2 regions of the Marinobacter sp. ST-43 genome follow, and region 1 is predicted to be linked to the other one. Evidence: riboswitches for the same ligand, from Rfam matches in the RefSeq annotation. Region 1 holds a riboswitch; the other holds the start of a gene.
What was found. Region 1 has a riboswitch for cobalamin ahead of QPL98_RS14650 (TonB-dependent receptor). Riboswitches for the same ligand answer to the same signal wherever they lie in the genome.
Positions count from the first base shown of each region.

Region 2: linked by a shared signal. The riboswitch ahead of QPL98_RS18615 (ribonucleoside-diphosphate reductase subunit alpha) and the one ahead of QPL98_RS14650 (TonB-dependent receptor) in region 1 are both predicted to bind cobalamin.

Region 1 covers NZ_JASSVO010000013.1:69,208-81,175, forward strand. Annotated here, with positions in the region: gene QPL98_RS14595 (glycosyltransferase family 39 protein) at 1-1,380, shown strand, start outside; gene cobS (adenosylcobinamide-GDP ribazoletransferase) at 1,456-2,217, shown strand; gene QPL98_RS14605 (DNA-3-methyladenine glycosylase I) at 2,231-2,899, opposite strand; gene QPL98_RS14610 (nucleotidyltransferase domain-containing protein) at 2,996-3,592, shown strand; gene QPL98_RS14615 (hypothetical protein) at 3,608-4,027, shown strand; gene bluB (5,6-dimethylbenzimidazole synthase) at 4,042-4,743, opposite strand; gene QPL98_RS14625 (cobyric acid synthase) at 4,740-6,209, opposite strand; gene cobO (cob(I)yrinic acid a,c-diamide adenosyltransferase) at 6,210-6,821, opposite strand; gene QPL98_RS14635 (ABC transporter ATP-binding protein) at 6,832-7,602, opposite strand; gene QPL98_RS14640 (iron ABC transporter permease) at 7,602-8,561, opposite strand; gene QPL98_RS14645 (cobalamin-binding protein) at 8,592-9,473, opposite strand; cobalamin riboswitch at 9,555-9,784, shown strand; gene QPL98_RS14650 (TonB-dependent receptor) at 9,901-11,886, shown strand; gene QPL98_RS14655 (hypothetical protein) at 11,906-11,968, shown strand, end outside.
Region 2 covers NZ_JASSVO010000029.1:5,521-17,488, reverse strand. Annotated here, with positions in the region: gene QPL98_RS18650 (hypothetical protein) at 1-658, opposite strand, end outside; gene QPL98_RS18645 (toll/interleukin-1 receptor domain-containing protein) at 764-1,516, opposite strand; gene QPL98_RS18640 (CLCA_X family protein) at 1,853-2,626, opposite strand; gene QPL98_RS18635 (2-hydroxyacid dehydrogenase) at 2,665-3,675, opposite strand; gene QPL98_RS18630 (LysE family translocator) at 3,831-4,418, shown strand; gene QPL98_RS18625 (AraC family transcriptional regulator) at 4,380-5,237, opposite strand; gene QPL98_RS18620 (ribonucleotide-diphosphate reductase subunit beta) at 5,298-6,356, opposite strand; gene QPL98_RS18615 (ribonucleoside-diphosphate reductase subunit alpha) at 6,384-9,146, opposite strand; cobalamin riboswitch at 9,277-9,474, opposite strand; gene QPL98_RS18610 (DUF3047 domain-containing protein) at 9,580-10,302, shown strand; gene QPL98_RS18605 (ABC transporter substrate-binding protein) at 10,355-11,134, opposite strand; gene nhaB (sodium/proton antiporter NhaB) at 11,266-11,968, opposite strand, start outside.

The DNA.
Region 1 (11,968 bases):
CAACGCACCGGCGCCATTGCCGCACTGCTGCTGATGGTGGCACCCCAGTTCCTGATTCAGGCCCAGCGAGCCCAGATTGATGCCATGGTGGCCTGCTGGATCATGGTAGCCTGTTACGGTCTGATCCGGCATTTTTTCGTGCAGCCGTCCTGGCGTTGGTATTTCGTGGCCTGGGCCTTTATGGGGCTTGGCATTATTACCAAAGGGGTTGGCTTTCTGCCCGCCTTGCTGTTCATTCCGATACTGGCCCTGAAACTGCAGGACACTTCTCGGTTTCAGGGCACACTCCGCTGGCGCTGCGCCCTCGGCCCCCTGGTCATGCTGGCCGTTGTGGCCGCCTGGCTGGTGCCGATGGTGCTGGCCGTCAGTCACCTGGGCACCGACGAGGCCCTTGCCTATCGCGACAACATTCTGTTCAAACAGACCGGCGAGCGCTATGCCGATTCCTGGGGGCACATTCAGCCCTGGTATTACTACCTCGCCAGCGTGATTCCCTCGCTGTGGTTTCCGCTGCCGCTGCTATTCCTGGCACTGCTGCGGCCCATTCGTGAGATTCTCAAACACAGGCTGGACGTGGTGGTTCTGCTGGCGTGGGTCGCGTTGGTGGTGGCGTTTTTCAGCCTGAGCCCGGGCAAACGCGGGGTGTATGTGCTCCCGGCTTTGCCGGCACTGGCCCTGAGCCTGGCCCCGGCATTGAGTGGACAAAACCCGGCACGCTGGTTCGGGGCGGTCACCAGTGTTCTGCATCTGCTGCTTGGTGCAGCCTTGATCATCCTGGGCGTCCTAGCCTGGAATGACCACCCTCGTCTGGTGGAAAAGGTCGCTGACTACACCCAGGATCCGGCTCGACTGCACGAAGCCGGCACCCTGTTGTTCACCCTTGGGTTTATCTGGGTCGCAAGTCTCATGGCGTTCTGGCGCTGCCGGGCACTCGGGCGCTGGTTCATTGCCCTGATGGCGAGTTGGCTGGTGTTCACAACCTGGGGTTATCGGATTCTCGAGCCATTGCGCACACCCAGAAATGTGCTCGCCGCAGCCGAGCAGTTCGTGCCTGCCGGCGGGCAGATTGGCATGATCAATTTCCGGGAACAGTTCATTCTGTTTTCAAAGCGGGACTTTACCCATTTCAGTTACTTCAGTGACACAGAACAGGAAAGCCGCAACGCATGGCTCTGGATGCGGGAGACACCGGATAGCTATTTAATGGTGGCTGAAGACGGAGAGCTTGGCTGTTTCAATAAGCAGGGTGCCCGACCGCTGGGCACTGCTCACCGGGATACCTACGTGCTGCTGAGCGACCAGGACATGACTGACAGCTGTGAACCACCGGACAAGGTGACACGCTTTACCACCGACAACCCCGGGGAGTGGCTGGACTGATGCTACTCTGAGAACGCCGCAAACTTTGCTGGTCTCACGTACAATGGGCGCTTTTGAATTCTCAAGGAGGCGCCCTTGCTCCCTCGCTCGCGGATTGCACAAGAATGGCAGGCTTTCTGGCTGGCACTGGGATTCCTGACTCGTATCCCCATGCTCGTCCGGATTGATTACTCCCAGCGCCTGATGAACCAGAGCAGCGTCTATTTTCCCCTGGTGGGCCTTCTGCTCGGCCTTGGCTATTGCGCCGCCTATTTTCTGTTCTCACTGGTGGCCAGCCCGCTGGCGGCCATTATCCTGGTGGTTATTCTGCACCTGTTTATCACCGGGGCCTTCCACGAAGATGGCCTGGCCGACAGTGTGGATGCTCTCGGCGGCGGCTATACCGTGGAAAAACGACTGGAGATCATGAAAGACAGCCGGATCGGAACCTATGGCACGGTGGCACTGGTGATGGCCTTGCTGCTGAAAGTAGCTCTGCTGGCTGAGGCTGAATTGATCTGGATTGCGTTGCTGGTGGCACCTGCGGTTTCCCGGCTGACACCACTGATATTGATGGCCTGCCTGCCGTACGTCACTGACCCCGACAAGAGTAAATCCAAGCCGGTGGCAGACGGTTTCTCCCGCAGCCGTTTGCTGGCGGCCGCGGGGTTTGTGTTGTTGCTGGCAGCCGGATTATCACTCTGGCAGCCGTTACTGATTCCCGCAGCCATAACGGCCGTCCTGCTGGTTGCTGTGTTCTGGGGCAGCTATCTTCGTAGCCAGCTTGGCGGCTACACCGGCGACACCCTGGGCGCAGCTGTCGTGTTCAGTGAACTGGCGCTGTTGCTGTTTCTCTAACGTGGGGGCATCGTCAGTTATCCACCGTGAAGGACACTATCCGGGACAGGTGGCTGATGGGCATTTCCGTCTCTTCGTGCCAACGGTTGAACGCCTCCTGGGCCTGGCTCATGCCTTTCTTGCTGGCCGGTGAGGCATCCAGTATTCCGGCCCGGGTCAGAGCGGTAACCACATCGTGGGACAGGATAAAACCATCCCAACCCACCCGGCGCAGGAAGTACTGGGCTGAGTTCCCCCCCAGACGCTCACCGTTACGCTTCAGGTAGAGCAGCAGCCCCACCTGATCGGTCGACGGCCACTGGGCCAGAAACTGACCAAAGCTGCCATGGTCTTTCGCCACATCCATGATCATCCGGGCATTTTCCGGCACGGTCCGGATCTTCTGCATGTTGCGAACGATACGCTCGTCTGTAGCCAGCTGCTCGAGCACTTCTGGCGGCACCTGCTGCCAGTAGGCGGGCACAAACCCTTCGAAGGCCGCCTCAAAATCCGGCCACTTGTTCTCGATTACCCGCCAGACAAAACCAGCCTTGAAAATGCATCGGGTGATCTCGGACAGGTAACGGTCGTCGCCGATCTCCGCCAGACGATGTTTTTCGGTGACCGGAGGCAACAGGGATTTCAGGGCCTGCTCGCCACCCTTCCGGGCCAAGGCCTGCTGGTAAAACACAGAAAACTTCATAGACCCTCCACAGAGATCCCCAAATTGGGACTTAAAGAGCCCAATATGGGATTGAAAATACCCAAATCAGGTACTAAAGTACCCATATTGAGACTCATGAGATGCAACCTGACCATGCCCGGAACCAGTATCGGTGACGCACTGTTTACCAAAACCCAACAGCGCCTGCTATCGCTTATCTACGGCCATCCAGACCAGAGCCTGTACCTGAATGAACTGGTACGGCTGGCAAATATAGGGCGCGGCACCGTTGTCCGGGAGCTGGCCAAACTGACCGATTCCGGTCTGGTCGTCATGACCCGCCAAGGCAACCAGAACCACTACCAGGCCAACCCGGACAACCCGATCTTCAATGAGCTGAAACACATCGTCCAGAAAACCTTTGGTATTTCCGATGTGCTCCGGAATGCCCTGGCGCCACTGGCGGATACTCTCGAACAGGCCTTTATCTACGGGTCCGTGGCAAAAGGGGATGCCCATGCGGGCAGCGATGTCGATGTCATGCTGATCGGCCACGATCTCAGTTACAGCGAGGTTATGGAACTGCTGGCCCCCGCCGAACAACAATTACAACGAACCATCAATCCCACGTTATACTCTCCCGCCGAGTTCGAGCAGCGTATCAAAGACAATCAGAGTTTTGTCACCCGGGTGCTGGACCAAGCCCGCCTCGACCTCCGCTTCAGCCACTGAGACAGGACACATTGCATGGAAGCACTCGATAATCTGGTCAGGATCCGACGACTCAAGGCAGAACCACCTGATGCCCGGGAGTTCGAAGGCATGCTCAAGGCTGCCGACACCAAGCTCCGGGACGCCTGCATTGAGGGATTGTCTGAGGACAGCCAGTTCTCTCTGGCTTATGGCGCCGCCCACGCATTATCGCTCGCCGCCCTGAGATGGCACGGGTATCGTTCCGAAAGCCGTTATATTGTCTTCCAGTGCCTGCAACACACCATTGGCTTACCCAATGCCAAATGGCGCATATTGGACAAGTGTCATTCGGCCCGCAATCTGGCCGAATACGAGGGCCACATGGACGTGAACCCCCAATTGCTGAAGGAGCTGATTGCGATCACTCGCGAGCTGCAATCACTGGTGAGGGATCTGCCGCCAATAGGAAACTGACGTCTACCGCGATGTCAGACCTGCTTTAACCGGGCCAGCAGGGACTCCTGATCAAGGGCGCCACCCCAGGTATTACCATGTACCAGATCTTCCAGCGGCAGCCGGGAACGCCAGCCTTTGGACTGTAATTCCGGTTGCTCCAGGAATTCACTGACATAGCCCAGGCAGAGATAGGCCAGTGGGTATACATGATCCGGTAACTGCAGGATATTCGACAGTACATCCTGATCCAGGATGCTCACCCAGCCCACGCCAATGCCCTCGGCCCGTGCCGCCAGCCAGAGATTCTGCACCGCCAGGCAGGTGCTGAACAGATCCATTTCCATAATGGAATTACGCCCCAGGACATTGGGGCCGCCGCGGGATCGATCACAGGTGATGCAGAGGTTGATGGGGCTTTCCAGAATGCCCTGCAGCTTCAGGCTCCGATAGGTTTGCTGGCGCTCGCCGGTGTAGTTTTCCGAGGCCTTTGCGTTTTCATTGTTAAAACTGTCCAGCACCTGCTCGCGCACCGCCAGGCTGTCGATCACGATAAAATCCCAGGGCTGCATGAAGCCGACCGACGGGGCGTGGTGGGCAGCTCTCAGGATGCGCGCCAGAACCTCCTCCGGAATGGCATCCGGCAGGAACTGGGAGCGCACATCCCGGCGCTCGAAGATGGCCCGGTACAGGCCTTCGCGCTGGGCATCGGTGAAGGGATCATTCGGGTTACTCACAACTGCAACAGCCTCCTTAACCGGTCTGTGTCCAGGCACTGCTCCACCTGATCGGCCAGGCGATCAAGTTGCTGCAGACGGTGACGCTGGTAGTCCACCGACTGCTCGCCCTGTGCTTTAAGGCCTGCCCAGGCCAGAATGGCATGGCAGGCGGCTGGCTCGTCGAAGACGCCGTGGATATAGGTACCCGCCACCTGGCCATCCGCACTGACGGCGCCATCCGGCCTGCCTTCCAGCTCTGCAAATGGGCGCACCAGCGCGGCGCCTTCGGTGACACCGTTGTGCATTTCATAGCCTTTCAGAGCGCCTGTCACCGCCGTGCTGGCAACATGAGAGGTCAGCCCGCCATTTACCATTCGGAGCTGCTTGCCCGGCACCATACGGGTAACCATTTCGAACAGTGCCAGGCCCTCGGTAGTGCCGGCTTCACCCTCCAGCCCTTCCGGGTCTTCCACTTTTAGCCCCAGCATCTGGAAGCCGCCACAGATACCCAGTAGCTTGCCGCCATACCGCAGGTGTTTCTGGATGGCCTTCGGCCAGCCTTGTTGCTTCAGCCACTGCAGGTCGTGCCGGGCGCTTTTGCTGCCGGGCAAGATAATCAGATCCGCTGGCGGAATGGGTTCATCCGTCCCCACGAACACCAGGTCAACGCCCGGGTGGAGTCGCAACGGATCAAAATCATTGTGGTTGCTGATCCGCGGAAATACCGGCACGACCACTTTCAGGGCTCCGGCCTCACTGATGCCGGCGGCACTGACGCTGTCTTCGGAGTCGATCACCAACCCGTGCAGGTATGGCAAAACCCCGAACACCGGCTTGCCCGTGTGTTCCGTCAGCCAGTCCAGCCCGGGCTCCAACAGCGCAATATCGCCCCGGAACCGGTTGATGATAAAACCCGCCGTCCTGTCCCGCTCACTGTCGGAAATCAACGCCAGCGTACCCACCAGCTGGGCGAAAACCCCGCCCTTGTCGATATCCCCTACCAGCAACACCGGACAATCAGCAGCTTCGGCAAAACCCATGTTGGCAATGTCGTTGGCCCGCAGGTTGATTTCCGCGGGGCTGCCGGCGCCTTCGGCAATGATCACGTCGTAACGGGCACTCAATGCCTTCCAGCTGGCCATCACCGAGGCCATCGCCTGCGCCTTGTAGGCGTGGTAATCCAGGGCATCCATATTGCCATGGACCTTGCCCCGCAAGATCACCTGGGCCCCGCAATCGCTCTGGGGCTTCAGCAACACCGGGTTCATGTCACTGTGGGGCTCCAGGCCGCAGGCCAGTGCCTGCAACGCCGTGGAGCGGCCAATTTCGCCACCATCCACGGTGACCGCACTGTTCAGGGCCATGTTCTGGGGTTTGAACGGTGCCACCGACACCCCCTGACGCGCCAGCCAGCGGCACAGGGCCGCCACCACCGTGGTCTTGCCAGCATCCGAGGTGGTGCCCTGCACCATCAGGGTGGGCATTTACAGCTCCACGCCCTTCTGGGCCTTGATACCCTGATCCTTGAAGGCGTGCTTGACCACACCCATCTCGGTGACCGTATCAGCCAGATCAATCAGTTCCTGCGGAGCCCCGCGCCCGGTGACCACCACATGCTGCATTTCCGGACGGGCCTGCAGGTCGTCCAGCACCCGGTCCAGATCGATGTAGTCGTACTTCAGCGCGATATTCAGTTCGTCCAGCAGAATCAGGTCATAGCTGTCGTCTTTGAGCATGTCAGCTGCGACTTCCCAGGCATCGGTTGCGCTCTTCACATCCTGTTCCCGGTTCTGGGTGTCCCAGGTATAGCCCTGGCCCATCACGTGGTAGGTCACGTTCGGCAGGCTCCGGAAGAACGCTTCCTCGCCGGTGCTGAAAGCGCCCTTGATAAACTGGACGATGCCCACTTTCATTCCATGGCCCAGGGCCCGGGCGACCATGCCGAAGCCGGAACTGCTCTTACCTTTGCCAGGGCCGGTGAGCACCAGCAACACGCCCTGTTCTTTCTGGGCACTGGCAATGCGCTCTTGCATGATTTTCTGTTTGGCGGCCATGCGCCTGGCATGGCGTTCGGGGTCTTTGGCGCGCTCTTTCACAGGATCTCCTTCAGTCGTTCGCCGGAGCAAACAGGCGAATGTCATCTTTATTCAGCTCAATCAGTTTCTGGTCATAAAGGCCTTCCAGTGCGTCGCGCACCAGCATCAGCTCTGTCGGCCCCCAACAGGCTTGGCCGTCCGGGTACAGCAATAAAACATGAGTGCACCATCGAGCGGCCAGATTCAGGTCGTGCAGGCACATGAAGATGCTCTTGTCGCGCTGGGCACAGACACTCAATAGCCGCATCACCTGGACCTGATGATGCAAATCCAGATGGTTGGTCGGTTCATCAAGCAGCCATACAGCAGGATCCTGAGTCATCAATGTGGCGATCGCAACGCGCTGTCGTTCACCGCCGGACAAGGTATTCAGCAAACGCTCCCCAAGCTCACCAACGTCCAGGGCGTCAAGCGCGGCTTCTGCCCGACGGATATCCTCGGCCTGTTCACTTTGCCAAACTGACAACCAAGGATGGCGACCAATCAATGCGGTTTCGAGTACCGTGGCAGGAAAGCTGTCTTGTCGCTCCTGAAATACCAACCCCAGCTTCCGGGCCAGTTCACGCCGGGGTATGGCAGCCAACTCAACATCATCAAGCCATACTTCGCCACACCGGGGTGCTTTCAGTCCTGCCAGGGTATGCAATAACGTGGTTTTCCCCGCTCCGTTCGGCCCCAGAACCCCCCAGATCTGTCCAGGAGCCACGTCCAGGTTCAGCTTCGCACCGTTCGAGCGCCCGGGAATATCGATGATCAGCTCGCGAGCAGAGAGAATCGTCATCATCGGCTCCGATGAAGCAGATAAAGGAAAGTGGGTACGCCTAGCAAGGCGGTAATCACACCCACCGGTAGTTGCTCGGGTGCAATCACAGTCCGGGCCAGAGTATCAGCCAGAACCAGCAAGGTGCCGCCTGCCAGAGCACTGGCCGGCAAGATAACCCGCTGATCATTCCCCAGCACGAGACGCAGCATATGGGGCACAATCAGGCCAACAAACCCGATGCTGCCCACCGAGGTGACCGCCGTTGCGGTCAGCAGGCTGGCCAACAGGTAGATACTCCATTCCAAAGGGCGAACAGACACCCCCAGAGCCGCAGCCTGCAATGGTCCCCTCGCCAGTACATTCAAGCTACGAGCCAGTGGCAGCAAGGCAATAACCGCAAGCATCAGCACCACGATGGAGGGCCAGGGCAGACGTGCATAAGACACATCGCCCATCAGCCAGTACAGCATACCCGGCAACTGATGAGCGGGGGTGATGGCAAGCATCAGGGTAATGGCCGCTCCCCAACCAGCGGCGGTCACCACCCCGGTAAGCAGCAATCGCGATGGGGTCCAGCTGCCGGTACCGTGGGCCAGCCCAAACACCAGCAAAGTCGCAAACAGGGCGCCAGCAAAGGCGGCGCCAGACACCAAAACCATGCCAGCCCCCGCAAGCATGGCCAGCAGCGCACCGGTGGCAGCACCACCGGACAGCCCCAGAACATAGGGATCGGCCAGCGGATTTCGCAACAATACCTGCATCAATGCCCCGGCGATCGCCAGCAAACCACCAGCAGCAAACGCCGAGAGCGTCCTGGGTAAACGAAGATCAATCAGAAGGGTTCGATCCAGCGTATCACCCTGCCCGAGAACAACCTGCCACAGATCACCGGGCGGGATAGTTACACTGCCGACGGCGAGGGAAAGCGCACAAGCCAGTGCCGCAATAACCGTCAGTATTGTCAGCGCTCGCATCATTCCCGGTCCCTCAAGCGGATCCTTGTGTTATTACAACCGAGCACGCGCCATATCCAGTTTCTCGCAAACCGTGCGCGCTCCATCCAGCAAACGCGGCGTGGGGCGTGAAATGGGCGAGGCCGGAATGATAAACAAATTATCCGCCGCTACCGCCGCCATCGCGCCAAACTCCCTCCAGCGCTCAAGGCTTGTATAACTGTTGCCGTCTTCATCGGTGCCGCCCGACAGGATGGCTTCGGGGTCACCGGCCAGAACATCTTCCGGCCCGATACGCGGCACCAGGCGAGCCATCTCGCCAAAAATATTCTGGCCACCGCACAAAGAAATCACCTTTCCGATCAGATGCTCATCATTGATCGTCATCAAAGGCTGATCCCACACTTGATAAAACACACGAACGGGTTCACGCCCCCGATATTGCTTGGCCAATGCGGCAATTCCCTGTCGAAACCGGGCCGCCTCAGCATAACCCTCAGACTCTGTACCCGCGAGCAACGCCAGCCTCTCCAGCACCGAGGACACACCTTCAAACGTTCGTGGCTCAATCGCAAAAGTGGCCATGCCAAGCTGATTGAGCATAGCGACCTGCTCAACCGGATTACCAGACACCCAGGTAACCACCAGATCCGGCTTAAGAGCGACCAATGCCTCCAGGTCAATCCGGGTATGGCTCCCGACATTGGGCAACATTTCAGCCTCCGGGGGATAATCGCTGTAATCAACAACAGCGATAACCTGCTCACCAGCACCGGCGGCAAACGCCAGCTCCGTCGCCCCGGGGGATAGTGTCACGATGCGCTGGGCAGGCCCGGGCAAACAAAGCTCCACTCCGTTATCGTCCGTGGCACAGACATCAGCCACCACATGGCTGGAGAGCATCAGGAAAAGCACGAAAACCCGAATGACTATCATGAGACCTCCTGAGCGTTGGCTAACTCTGAACTATTTGTCATTTATTGACGACCTCTTGGCCACACCGTAAACTCTCACTCAAATTTTTTATCCGTAGCAGGTGCCCACCTCAAGCGCGACAACTGTTCGACTGAGCGATGGGTGAAACTGGGAAGTTCGGTGAAATTCCGACGCTGCCCCCGCAACGGTATGCGGTACGAGAGGAATGGCCCTGAGCCAGCCACTGCAGCAAAACGCTGTGGGAAGGCATCCTACTCTGGCAAGAATGCCAGCCGCAAGCCCGGAGACCGGCCTGCTACCGGCTATCAGTGCTTTTGACGGAGGGTCAGAACACGGAGCAGGCGTATATGCCTCTTCTCTTTTGGTAGCTGTTCAGGCAACCAGAAACCGCAACAATGCTGGTTGCAGACGCAGAGAAATACAGCCGGTGCCCATCTCCCTGATGAAGAAAATCGTTATCTCCATTTTTTCGCTGATGGCCACCAATGTCATCGCAGAAGATACACTTCCTTTTATCGTGGTGGAAGCCACTCCCATCAACGCCGCCAGCGATGTAGACCCCAGCCAGGCGACAGGCCCCGTGCGCGTTCTGGATCGGTCCAGCATCGAAAACCGGACCGCTTCAGTCGCTGACGTTATTAGCGATCAGGCCGGCGTCCAGATCCGACAAAGCGGCGGACTGGGAAGCGCCTCGTCAGTGTCCATTCGAGGATCGACCTCGCGGCAGGTACAGGTTGTTCTGGACGGTATGCTACTGAACGATCCGGTCACCGGCGGTGTTGACCTCGGCAAACTGTCGTTAACTGATGTCAGCCGTATTCAGGTGTACCCCAGTGGAGCCCCGGCACAGCTGCCTCAGGCGGGCATCGGTGGTGTGGTGGTACTGGAAAGTCTTGGCAAAGACATCGAGGATGCCACCAGCATCAATGTCGGCGCTGGTTCCTTTGATACTTACCGAACCGGCCTCTTCAACAGCGGCAGCCACGACGATTTTTACTATTGGGTGTCGCTTGATCGACAAACCAGCAATAACGACTTTGAATACCCCAACCTCAGTGACTGGTTCAATCCGAATGATGGTGATAACACCAAGCGGCGCAATGCGGATTATCAACAGGATGCTGTCAGCACGAAACTTGGCTGGGAGATCAGCCGGACAGCCCAGGTCGACGCTCTGTTCCAATACACCCATTATGAGCAGGGTGTGCCAACCATCCAGAACTGGCGGGACAACGATGCGTCTCTGGCGAACGAAACTTTTCGCCTACAACTTCAGGGTCAGGAACGTGGATGGTTACAGGGCAAGCTGCACTCCAGCCATCGCCTGATTGTCGGCGATATCACCGAACACTACGACAATACCAGCGGCCGGGTAGGTCTCGGAGTCTCCGATGTAAAAACCGACACACAACAGCTTGGGCTGGTGAATACCCTATCCGCTTTACTCGGCAACCACACCATCACGCTGAGCGTTGATACCACCCGCTATGACTACCAGCAAGACGACAGACAAGACCCAGATCCTCGGGATGAGCGGGAACGCTTCCAGGCTACCGGGTCACTCTCACACGCCTGGCAGAGTCGCGATAACCGCTGGAAAACCCAGGCCGCCATTCGTCAGGTACACGTTCGGGATGAATCAGACGAATCACTTGGAGACGGAACCACCCAGGCTACCCGTTCCCGAGACAATTACACCAGTTGGCAGCTCGGCCTGACCCATCTGGTTGATAACAACTGGACACTCTCTGGCAACATTGCAAACAACGTGCGCGTTCCTACCCTTCAAGAGCTATACGGTCAGCAGGGGCTGTTTATCGGCAACCCGGACCTGCAGCCGGAAGAATCGATGAACTACGACCTGACACTGCGCACAGACCAGGGCTGGGGGCATGCCGAAGCCACGGGGTATTTCCGGGTGCTCGACCCTGCGGTGATCGCAACCTACGATGCGCGCGGCGTCGGCCGTTATCGCAACCTGGAAGCCGAGGTTTATGGCGTGGAGCTGGATGCGGTTTTCTCCATCACCCCCGCCTGGTCCCTCTACGGCAATGCCACGGTACAGGAGTCGGAAAATACCGACAAGTCAGTGCGCACGCGTTTCGAAAAGCGGTTGCCGGGTATTTATCACGAATCGTTTCTTGCCGGTACCCGCTGGCGTTTCAGGCCATTCCAGATCGACCTGTCCTATCAGGTGGACGATGAACTCTATTATGACTCCGCCAATATCCTGGAGGCTGATGCCAGAGAGACGCTTAACGCAACGGTGCAATGGCAACGGATCTGGCCGGACAAGAGCATGACTGAGGCACGACTGGAAGTTCGCAACATCACCGACGAAATCTACCAGGATTTCAATCGGTTCCCTGGCCCCGGACGCGGCTGGTTTATCAACATCAAGCATTCCCTCTAACCATTACAAGGGTTATACCATGAACCACACGGAGCTATTTTCACTGCGCCAAGGCACCCTTGCTGCGCTTGCACTGACCATC
Region 2 (11,968 bases), on a different contig from region 1:
CTTCAATGAAGATCACTGACTCTCCTTGCTCCCACCCTAGACAATAGGTTTGAGCTTCAAATTTTTCACCATTGATAACAAATAATTCATCGTTATAGGCATACTCAATTAAATACACATCTTGGGCTTGGCTTTGCGGAGCTGATGAACCTTGTGTAAGTGTTACACCACTTTTTACAAGAGCTAGCTGTCCTTTTTCTGTAACAGCAAGAACTTGTGCATCTTTCAGCGTTGCGATAGAACCAGCAAACTCACCTTTTTCGGCTTCGAAAATTGCATCTGTTTCTGGCGGAGAATAAAACACTCTGTCTCCTGAAGAGGAGAAAAAGTTGATTAAACCTTCGTCACCCCAAACGTAATAGCCAATATAAAAGTAGCTTCCATCTTTTTTCATAAGCAGCCTTTGGTTACCAGACTTGCTATTACTGTATTTTGCAGGGCTATTTTCATATTTAGAGCTTGAGTTTGAGTACTTTGATCCAGAGTTGCTGTATTTACTGATCGAGTTGCTGTATTTACTCGAAGAGTTCGAATATTTCGAGGGCGAAAGAGCATATGGAAGGTCAGACTCCTTTGCCAGAATGACCTCTAAGTCGGCTAAAACTGACGATGATAAAGCAATAAACATCCCTGCAATTATGTATTTCATATTGTTCACGCTCGATGCTCCATTTTGCTACCTAACGCCTGCAGCATGCGCGCCCATGAAATGCAGCCGAAGGCGCAAAGTAATGGGTGTCGCCGTGCCTGCAATGGTTATGCTTTATTGATCCACAATACCATGTTCAAAAAGATACTCTCTCCCTTCCGGGGTAAGTCTTATTCGAGAAGGGAAGTTCCGAACTGTAGCCAGCAGGCCTGCTTGTTTAGCTTCCAATAAGTACTTCTCTGAGGTAATTCTATGCATACTCAACTCACTGAGAAAGTTGTGAAAATGGATATAAGAAGCCGACGTCTTGTTATAGCAGCGCGCAACAGCTTTCATGACCTCTTTTATCCCATCAGAACTCCTATCCGGGGCAGAGTTCTCCATTGGCTTAAAAGGATTCGAGCCTATCTCAGGTTTTTCAAACAGGGGTGCGTCAAGCAAGTGCCGCAATAATTCATCAAGGCTAAACTCAAGTTCATCATCATTAGAAAAATTTACAAACAGCTTCGTGCGCAGAAAAGTTGGAGTGTTGTGCGTGCCAGCTGGCTGCCGAATAATCGGTATGACTTTTGCGCTATCAATTTTTGAGAGTAGGTTTGAGGTCAAGATCATTTTCTCGTACCCAACTCCACCTTCTCCAGCATTAGCCTTTTCCACATAGCGGTTTGAGCAGATCATCAGGACATATTGTGCTGACTCCAGCTGTGTTTCCATAAAATGAGGAAGGTCGTCTCCTGGCTTCAGATCCCATTGATCAAGAACTGCATCAATACCTCGATTCCGCAAAGTAGTCGCAAAATCTAGTACCCATCTCTTATGTTCAGCGGAGTCATGAGAATAGGAAACAAATACTCTCGGTGGATTCATTGCAAAACCTCAAGAACACCCATTGACTGCGATCCAGTTAAGTTTTCGGGCATAAAAGCTAATTATACGAACCCGTTCGTATAACACGCATTCGTATAACTCCAAAGCTCGAAGCCCATCTCAAACCCCAGCTTCACCAATAAAATCAGCAGATTACCTGAAGCCACCACGGCTACCGCCGGAGTTATACGCCCGTGTTCGAGCCACCCCTGCTCCATGTTGGGGGCGTATAACTCCCCCCGCCCTGCTTTTCCTTTTCAAACTTATCAGAAGGTTAGCAACAATTTCCGGAGCCTGCCCGGGGTTTTGCGAACGCGTTCGTATAACTCCGACTTTTTAAGCCGGTTTTTGCTGTAACGCGCGGCCCAGGGAATGGAAGTAGGTTCGGAAGGCGGCGTTTATCCGGTCCCGCTGTTCGCCCTGTGGGTAAAGCCCCAGGCGGGCTTCTTCACTCTCTTTGGTGCCCTTCACCAAAAAGGCGTTCTTCACTGCAGCGTCCTGGATGAAGGCTTCGAAGGCTCGGGCACAGAGTTCTTCTGGCTGGCTGTAGTAGTGCATGCCGGCGGCTTTGTCGGCTTTTGCGGAGTTCCGGAACAGAGGGCTGGGGTTCTGGCCGGTGTCGTCCAGCAGGATGGCCTGGTAACAGGCTTGCAGGCGCTGGTTCAGCGGGTGCTGGATGGCGTCCTGGCGGGTGAGCCATTGGCGGGAGGCGAACTGGCCCCGGGGTATATTGGGGAACAGTTTGTCGCCGATGTAGTGGTCGAAGGCATGAAACCATTCGTGGGCGATGCTGCCGGGGCCGGCGTTTTTGGCCAGGGCGAAGCTGCGGGTGGCGGGGGTGTAATGGGCAGACACCCCGGGGCGGCCGCCAATGCCGTATTGCAAAGCCAAAGTGCCACGCAGGGAGATCAGGCTTTCTGTGCCGCCGAGGATGGTCATCAGGTCGCACAGGGCATCGTAGAACAGGGCGGCACTGCGCTGTTTTTCAGGCTCGGTCACCCAGCGGCCAATCTCGACGGATCGAAACTGGAACCGCCGGCGCACGTCTAAAAAGCTGACCGGCGCCCCGGCGCGGTGGTCGGGGCCGGTTCTGTAGAAGGGTCTGGGCATGGCGGCATTGTACGAAGGCGCGGGCGGCTTGTCTCAGTTCAGGTGCTGCCGTTGGCGGCCTGCACCCGGTTGGCGCATTCGCCGCCGGTTTCCAGGTCCGTCAGGTTGCTGAGTGTTGTGTGGGCAATGCTTTCCAGGGCGTTACGGGTAAAAAACGCCTGGTGGCCGGTGATGACCACATTCGGGAATGTGAGCAAACGGGCGAACACGTCGTCTTTCAGCACGATATTGGAGAGATCTTCGAAGAACAGGTCGCTTTCTTCCTCATACACATCCAGCCCCAGGTAGCCCACCTGGCCGGATTTCAGGCCTTCGATGATGGCGGCGGTATCCACCATGGCGCCCCGGCTGGTGTTGATCAGCATCACGCCTTTTTTCATTTTGGCCACGGCTGCGGCATCAATCAGGTGATGGGTGTCCGGGGTGAGCGGGCAATGCAGGGTCACAATGTCTGCTTCCCGGAACAGTTCGTCCAGGCTCACATATTCCGCGCCCAGCGTTTGCGCCTCCGGGTTGGCGTGTAGGTCGTAACACAGCACGCGGCAGCCGAACCCGCGCATGATGCGCACCACTTCCACACCAATCTGGCCGGTGCCCACCACACCCACGGTGCGGCCCCGCAGATCGAACCCCAGCAGGCCGTCGAGCGCAAAGTTGCCATCACGAATGCGGTGGTAGGCCCGGTGGATCTGCCGGTTCAGGGTGAGGATCAGGGCGGCGGTGTGTTCTGCCACCGCATAAGGGGAATACGCCGGTACCCGCACCACGGCGATGCCCAGGCGTTCGGCGGCTTTCAGGTCGACGTTGTTGAACCCGGCGCAACGCAGGGCCACGGCCCGGGTGCCGCCGGCGGCCAGCTGTTCCAGAACGTTGGCATCCACCTGGTCGTTCACGAACACGCATACGGCGTCGAAGCCTTTGGCCAGTGCCGCAGTGGCCGCATTCAGGCGTGGTTCCAGGAACACCAGCTCATGCTGGTGGCTGGCCTGGTTCGCCTGTGACAGAAACTGTTCGTCGTAGGGTTTGGTGCTGAAAACCGCCACTTTCATGGGATTGGCCTCATCCGGTCTGGGTGGGTACGGGGTTCTTCAAACATAAATCAAATACCCGGCAGCGAGCCACCGCAATTTTGTTCAATACCGGTTAAATGTCTCCGTGCACACTGGGCGCCTCCGTTGGTTCACAGAGTGCTGATGCTATGAGTTTGTCTATTATCCTGCCGATGTCGGCCTTCGCCCTGGTGGCTTCGGTATCGCCGGGGCCGGTCAATCTGGTGTGCCTGAGCAGTGGCACGCGCTACCCGGTGTCTCAGGGCCTGGTGTTTGTCACCGGGGCCACTCTGGGGTTTATCGCGCTGTTTATGGCGGTGGGCCTGGGCCTGAATTCGCTGTTGGAACATGCGCCCGGGTTCGAGCGCTGGTTGAGCTGGGCTGGCGTCGCCTTCCTTCTGTACTTGAGCTACCAGCTAGCCACCGCTGATGGCCATCTCAGTGAGGGTGAGGCACGCCCGGCCCCCGGCTTTGTCACCGGCGCCCTGATGCAGTGGCTGAACCCCAAGGCCTGGCTTGCTTCGGTGGCGGGTATCAGCGCGTTTACCGAGGGCGGCGACAGCACCCTGCTCTGGCTATTTGCGGGGCTGTATCTGCCCATCTGCTGGCTGTCGCTGGCCAGTTGGGTGTATGTCGGGGTCGGGCTTCGCCGGCTGGTGCAGCAGCCGCGAATCCTGCGCGGGTTCAACCGGGTTCTGGCGCTGTTACTTGCCGGAAGTTGCGTGTTCCTGTTGCTGGACTGACGGCTGGCGATACTGGTTCGGGGTGGCCGCCACCACGCGTTTGAAGGTTCTCTGGAAATGCGCCTGGTCGGCAAAGCCGGCGTTGAGGGCCGCGTCGGCAATACTCACGCCACGTTTCAGTTCGCTCTGCCCGTGCTGTATGCGGCGGTTGATCAGGTAGGCGTGGGGCGTTAACCCGTAGCTTTGCCGAAACGCCCGCACCAGATGCCCCGGGCTGTAGCCACTGAGCCGGCACAGGTCGTCCAGCGATACCTCGTCGGTACAGTGGCTGTCCAGGTACTCAGCCACCGCGGCCAGGGTGCCAGAGGGGCGCGGAATGCCCCGGGCCGGCGCTTCCGCCAGGCTCTGCATCAGGTCCAGCAGATACTCGGCAACCCGGCTCTGCTTTTCCAGCAAATCCCGGCCCGGGTCCAGCAGGCAATCGGCCATGGTGCAGTAGTCCTGGTACTGGCGGGGGTCGGTGATCACTGCCGTGTCCAGATCCTGCCAGTTTTCGCTGGGCAATAAGCCCGCTTCAAATCTGAGCCGGGTCAGCCAGGCGGTATCCACATACAGCATCAGATACGCCCAGGGCTGGTTATCAATGGGGTTGCAGGCGTGGGGCCATTCCGGGTTCATCAACACCAGCGTGCCGGCGCTCACGTGGTGCTGGTCGGTGCGGTACAGGAACGTGCTTTCACCGCCGGTGATGGCGCCGATCGACCAGTGCCGGTGGGTGTGCAGGGCATAACAGACCTCGCGCCCATCCTCGACTTTGCGCAGTTCCACATGGGGCATGCGGGCGTCGCGCCAGAAGATGGGTGTGCGAGGGTCGGTCATGGTGGTTGCCTCAAAGCAAATCGGCCAGGCCAGTGCGTATGGCACTAGCCTAGCAGAATCTTACCACTCCAGCTGCGCGCCGGTCTGATACTCGATCACCCGGGTTTCGAAGAAGTTCTTCTCCTTGCGCAGGGTGGCCTGCTCGTCCAGCCAGGGCGACACGTTCTTCGCCCCCGGGAACGGTTCTTCCAGGCCCACGGTACGGGCCCGGCGGTTGGCCACAAAGCGGAACTGTTCGCTGTGGTATTCCGCCGAGTAACCCAGGATCGGGTCCCGCAGCACGTAGTTGGCGTAGGCCATCTCCGCAGCTTCGGATTCGTCCCACATCTCACGCACCGCTTTCGGGTCCAGGGTGATTTTCTCTTCCTCGAGAATCTGGTTCACCACTTTCAGGCCGAAGGAGAAGTGCATGGCTTCGTCCCGCAGGATGTACTGCAACTGTTCACCCGTGCCCCGCATCAGGCCCCGGCGCTGCAGGGCGAAGATGGGGCTGAAGCCGTTGTAGAACCAGCAGCCTTCGAACACGGCGGCGAAGAACAGGTAGGACATCACGAAGTCCTGCAGCTCGTCCGGGTTGCGCAGGTTCATGTCGGAGCGCATGGCGGCGTCCAGCCGGCGGTTGGCCAGCTGGATTTTGCCGTTGATCTCCGGCACCACGCGGTAGCGGTTGTAGATCTCGCTCTGGTCCAGGTTCAGGGTTTCGATGCAGTGCTGGTAGGTCCAGGTGTGCAGCGCTTCCTCGTACACCTGGCGAGCCTGGTAGATCTGCAGTTCCGGCGCGCTCATCTTCTCCATCACCGCCAGGCCGATGTTGCGCATGGCGAGGATGTCGGAGGTGGTCAGGTACGCCAGCACGTTCTCGTACACGTGTTTTTCCGCCGGCGTCAGCCGGTGGTGGTAGTCGTGAACGTCCTGCGCCATGTTCACGTCCAGCGGCGTCCAGTGGTTCTTGTTGGCGTTCATGAAGTACTCCCAGGCCCAGGGGTACTTGAACGGTGCCAACTGGTTGATGTCGGTCTCGCCGTTAATCACCCGCTTGTCGTCGACATTCACGGGCGCCGGGCCGCCGGTGGCGGCGGCAGCGGTTTGCGCTTTTGGTTCGTCGTCCCAGTCCAGCATGTGGGTGCCTCCCAAATAAGTAAATGGTTACTGACAAGCTTCGCAGTCGGGATTGTCGATGCTGCACACCTGCGGCTGTGGCGCCGACACCGGCGCGGTCTTCTCGGCGCCAGTGGCCCCCAGGGAGCGCAGGTAGTAAGTGGTTTTGAGGCCACGCTCCCAGGCCAGCTGATACAGGGCATCCAGCTTCTTGCCGCTGGGCTCGGCCATGTACAGGTTCAGGCTCTGGGCCTGGTCCAGCCATTTCTGGCGCCGGGCCGCCGCTTCCACCAGCCAGCGCGGGTCAATCTCGAATGCGGTGGCGTAGCGGGCCTTGAGCTCCGCGGGGATGCGGTCAATCTGCTGCACACTGCCATCGAAGTATTTCAGGTCGTTCACCATCACGTTGTCCCACAGGCCTTCGGCCTTGAGATCACGCACCAGCGAGGGGTTCACCACGGTGAACTCACCGGACAGGTTCGATTTCACGAACAGGTTCTGGTACGCCGGTTCGATGGACTGGGACACGCCCACGATGTTGGAAATGGTCGCGGTCGGAGCAATGGCCATCACGTTGCTGTTGCGCATGCCATTTTTGGCAATCAGCTCCCGCACCGGGGTCCAGTCGAGGCGGCTGAGGGTATTGAGCGACAGGTCGCCGTCCCGGCGGTTGTTCTTCAGCAGGCCCACCGAATCCATCGGCAGGATGCCCTGGCTCCACAGCGAGCCGTCGTAGGTGTCGTAGGCGCCCCGCTCACCCGCCAGCGTGGCGGAGGCACGCAACGCGAAGTAGCTGAGTTGCTCCATGGCAACGTCGGCAAATTCCACCGCTTCCGGGCTGGAGTACGGCAGGCCCAGCTGGTACAGGGCGTCCTGGAAGCCCATCAGGCCGAGGCCCACCGGGCGATGCTTCAGGTTGGAATTGCGCGCCTGGGGCACGGCGTAGAAGTTAATGTCGATGACGTTATCGAGCATGCGCACGGCGGTGTTCACGGTGCGCTCCAGGCGCGTAACGTCCAGCTCGCCGTCCTTGATGTGGGCAGCCAGGTTCACCGAACCCAGGTTGCACACCGCAATCTCATCGGCGCTGGTGTTCAGGGTGATTTCGGTACACAGGTTGGAGCTGTGCACCACGCCCTGATGCTGCTGCGGGGAGCGCAGGTTGCACGGGTCCTTGAAGGTGATCCAGGGGTGACCGGTCTCGAACAGCACGGTGAGCATCTTGCGCCACAGCTGTTTGGCCGGAATTTTCTTGAACAGCTTGATCTTGCCTTGCTCGGCCAGGGCTTCGTAGTGCTGGTAGCGCTCACGGAAGGCGTTGCCGTACAGGTCGTGCAGGTCTGGCACATCGCTGGGGGAGAACAGGGTCCAGTCGCGGTCTTCGCGCATGCGCTCGATCAGCAGGTCCGGCACCCAGTTGGCGGTGTTCATGTCGTGGGTACGGCGGCGCTCATCGCCGGTGTTCTTGCGCAGTTCCAGGAACTCTTCGATATCCAGGTGCCAGCTTTCCAGATAGGCACAGACCGCGCCCTTGCGCTTGCCGCCCTGGTTCACCGCCACGGCGGTGTCGTTGACCACTTTCAGGAACGGCACCACGCCCTGGCTCTGGCCGTTGGTGCCCTTGATGTGGGAGCCCAGGGCCCGCACCGGCGTCCAGTCGTTGCCCAGACCACCGGCCCATTTGGACAGCAGGGCGTTATCGCGAATGGCCCCGTAAATGCCCTCCAGGTCGTCGCCTACCGTGGTCAGGTAGCAGGACGACAGCTGGGAATGCCGGGTGCCGCTGTTGAACAGGGTGGGCGTGCTGGCCATGTAATCGAAACTGGACAGCAGCTCATAGAATTCGATGGCGCGGGCGTTGGGGTCGTCCTCACGCAGTGCCAGGCCCATGGCCACCCGCATGAAGAACACCTGGGGCAGTTCCAGGCGGGCCTTGTTCCAGTGCAGGAAGTAACGGTCGTACAGGGTTTGCAGGCCCAGGAAGCCGAACTGGAGATCGCGTTCCGGTTTCAGGGCGTTGCCAAGGCGTTCCAGATCAAAGGCCGCCAGGGCTTCGTCCAGCAGTTCGTAGCGGATACCGGCGTGAACAAAGGCGCTCAGGGCCTGTGGATAAATCTCTGCCAGCGGAAGACTGCGGGGCAGGTCCAGGGCTTCCGCTGTTTCCAGCCGGAGCTGTTCCAGCAGCAGGCGCGCGGTTACGGCGCTGTAGTCGGGTTCCCGTTCAATGCGGCCCCGGGCGGTCATGATCAGGGCAGACAGGACTTCGGTCTCTTCGATGCCGTCGTAGAGGTTGCGCAGGGCATCTTCCACCAGCGAATCGCCGTTGATGCCGTCCAGGCCGGTGGCGGCCTGTTCCACCTGCTGCTTCATCAGGCCCAGGTCCAGCGGGGCGATGCTGCCATCGGCTTTTTTCACGGTCAGGTGCGGGTGCGCTTCCACCGGCTCGTCCGCGGCGCGCTGGCGGGCGTGTTCTTCACGGTACAGCACGTAGGCCCGGGCCACTTTCTGCTCTTCGGCCCGCATCAGGGCCAGTTCCACCTGGTCCTGGATGTCTTCGATGTGCACCTTGCCACCGGCCTTGAGGCGGCGGCTGATGGCCTGCACTACCTGTTCGGTAACCCGGTGCACGGCGTCGTTGATGCGGGCGGAACCGGCTGCCTGGTCTCCTTCCACCGCCAGGAAGGCTTTGGTCACCGCCACACTGATCTTGGCCGGGTTGAAACTCACCAGGGTGCCGTTTCGTTTGATAACTTGCAGGGATTGGGTATCGGTCGCGGGGGCCGGGGGTTCGGCAATGGCAGTGGCTGTCATGGTGCTCTCCTGAATTCGCGTTGGTTCCGTTTCACCCTCGCGAACGCAGTGGCACACCTTGTCCCGAATACGGGCAGGCCTGACCAATCTGCTCACCCTTGAATCGCGAAGGTGCAGTCCAGAAACCCATGGGGGGCTTCTGATCCCTGGCAGGTCTTCGGACTCAGGGGCGTGAACCTTTCAGCTCTGCCTAACGTGGCGACTTCCCGGCTTGCGCCAGTGTCATCTTGCCACGCTCGTTCCCCAATACCGCTGCGCGTCAGTTCCGGATTCTCACCGGATTCCCGACTACCCTGCGATCAAGATGATCAGAGTTTGATCACAATATATGGTAGTTAACCAAGGACCCGGTCACTATATAGGGCCGAATACGCCAAGACAAGGCACTTTTTGCAACAGAGCCTGTCCATCTCCAGACCACCGGATTTGAGGAATGAATGTGAGAATTTCGCTGCTTTTGGCCAGTACCCTGATGCTCGGTCTCGCCGCCAGCCCGGTGTGGGCAGACACAGACCGGCTAACCCGGTTCTCCACCATGGCCTCACTGGAGGACGGCTGGGAACCTCTGACCTTTCCGAACATCGAGACACACACCCGCTACACCCTGGACGCGGACGACGGCCAGCAGGTGGTCCGTGCCGACGCAGACGCCAGCGCTTCCGGGCTGATTGCCCGTGTTGAGCTGGTGCCCGGCGACTCGCTCACGCTGTCATGGCGCTGGAAGGTGTCGAACATCTACGAAGCCGGCAACGCCCGCGAAAAGTCCGGTGATGACTACCCAGCCCGCATCTACGTCGCCTTTGAGTTTCAGCCGGACAAGGCCGGCTTTTTTGAACGGGCCAAGCGCAAGACCGTGGAAGTGCTGTTCGGCGAGACCCTGCCCGGCAACGCCCTGAACTACATCTGGGCCAATCAGCTACCAGAGCAGAGCATGGTCGCCAACGCCTACACCGACAAAACCATGATGATTGCCGTCAACTCCGGGCCGTCGCGGGTGGGCGAATGGGTGACTGTTACCCGGGACCTGGTGGCAGATTACCGGCAGGCCTTCGACGAAGAACCGCCCGCCATTGTGGGCGTGGCCATCATGACCGACGCCGACAACACCGGCGAGCAGGCCACGGCCTGGTATGGTGATCTGACTCTTTTGAAATAGCCTCCCAGCAAGACTGACTGCGGGAGTACTCCGACCACCGGATTTACCGGTACTACTCCGGAAATCCAGGCACCAAATAGGTTTTCTGAAACCGTCGCACCGGCGGTACTTCGCCCTTTTCGGCCAGGCGCAGGTAAGCGTCGTCAAAGGCCTCACGCAGAACTGCCGCACGCGGATTGGCCAGGGAAAACAGCCAGGCGCCATTGCGGCTGCGCATTTCCGATTCGCGAATCTCGGCATCTGTCGTCCGGCTCAGGGTTTCCTGCACCGGTTGCCGGTAGTCCAGCAGGTAATCGCCGCGATGACGCTTGAGCATATTGAGGCCGGACTTATGGTTCGGTGCTTCGGTAATCTGGATATCGGGCTGGGAGGTCAGCCAGTCTCTGAGGCCGGCGTAGGTATAGCCGCCGATCAGAATCACGGTTTTGTTGCGCAGGCGATCCATATGATCCACTGGCGGCAGGCCTTCCAGATACCACGCGCTCAGTTCCACCGGAATCGGGCTGATCCAGCTTTCGAGAATGTCGTCTTTTAAAGCGGGAATGTCGGTTAGCCCCATCCACAAATCGATCGTGCCGCTTTTCAGATAGAGGTAGGTGCGTGCCACCGGCAGGTAGATAAATTCCAGTCGGTAACCCGCCTCTGCCGCCACCTTGCGGGTGATGTCCACAAACTCTCCAGCGGGCTCGCCCCTGTCATCCCGATAAGTGACCGGCGGAAACTCGACATAAGCAACCCGTATGGTTTTATCGACAATAGCCTCCGCCTCTGAGGCACGGACAGCGGTGGGATAGAACAAATAGGAGAAAACCAGAACAAGAAAAAGCGCCATCAGACAGGCGCGCGAAAGGATCGATTGGGGTTGTTGGCAACTGCGCATGTATACCGCTTTTCTTTTATCTGTTTACCTGAAGGTTAACAGATCCTATGAAAACTGTGCGGTGAAATATGCAAAACCATGACTCAGAACGCGTGGGTGACCATGTACAGACCGACGCCCCCCATCACGATGGTGTAAGGCAACGCCATGATCACCATGCGCCCGTAGGACAAACGCACCAGAGGTGCAATGGCTGAGGTCAGCAGGAACAGGAACGCCGCCTGGCCATTGGGTGTGGCTACGCTCGGCAGGTTGGTACCGGTATTGATGGCTACGGCCAGGGTCTGGAAGTGCTCGTAGCTGATGCTGCCGGCGTCCAGCGCCTGTTTCACTTCGCTGATGTAGACGGTCGCCACAAACACGTTGTCGCTGATCATCGACAACAGCCCGTTGGCAATGAAGAACATGCCCGGCTGCTGGCCTTCAGGCAGCGCCAGTACGTAATCAATGATCGGTTTGAACAGGTGCTGCTCGTGAATCACCGCCACCACGGCGAAAAACACCACCAGCAATGAGGTAAAGGGCAGGGATTCCTGGAACGCCTTGCCAATCTGGTGTTCGTCCGTCACGCCGGTAAAGGAGGTAATCAGGATAATCACCAGCAGGCCAATCAATCCTACTTCGGCGATGTGGAATGCCAGACCAAACACCAGAATGACCGCGGCCACCGCCTGAATCCAGAGCGCCGCCTGATCAGACTTGGTGCGCCGAGCCTTTTCATTATCAGCGAACTCTTCCAACACCCGTCGCACCGGCTTGGGCAGTCGACCGCCGTATCCAAACCAG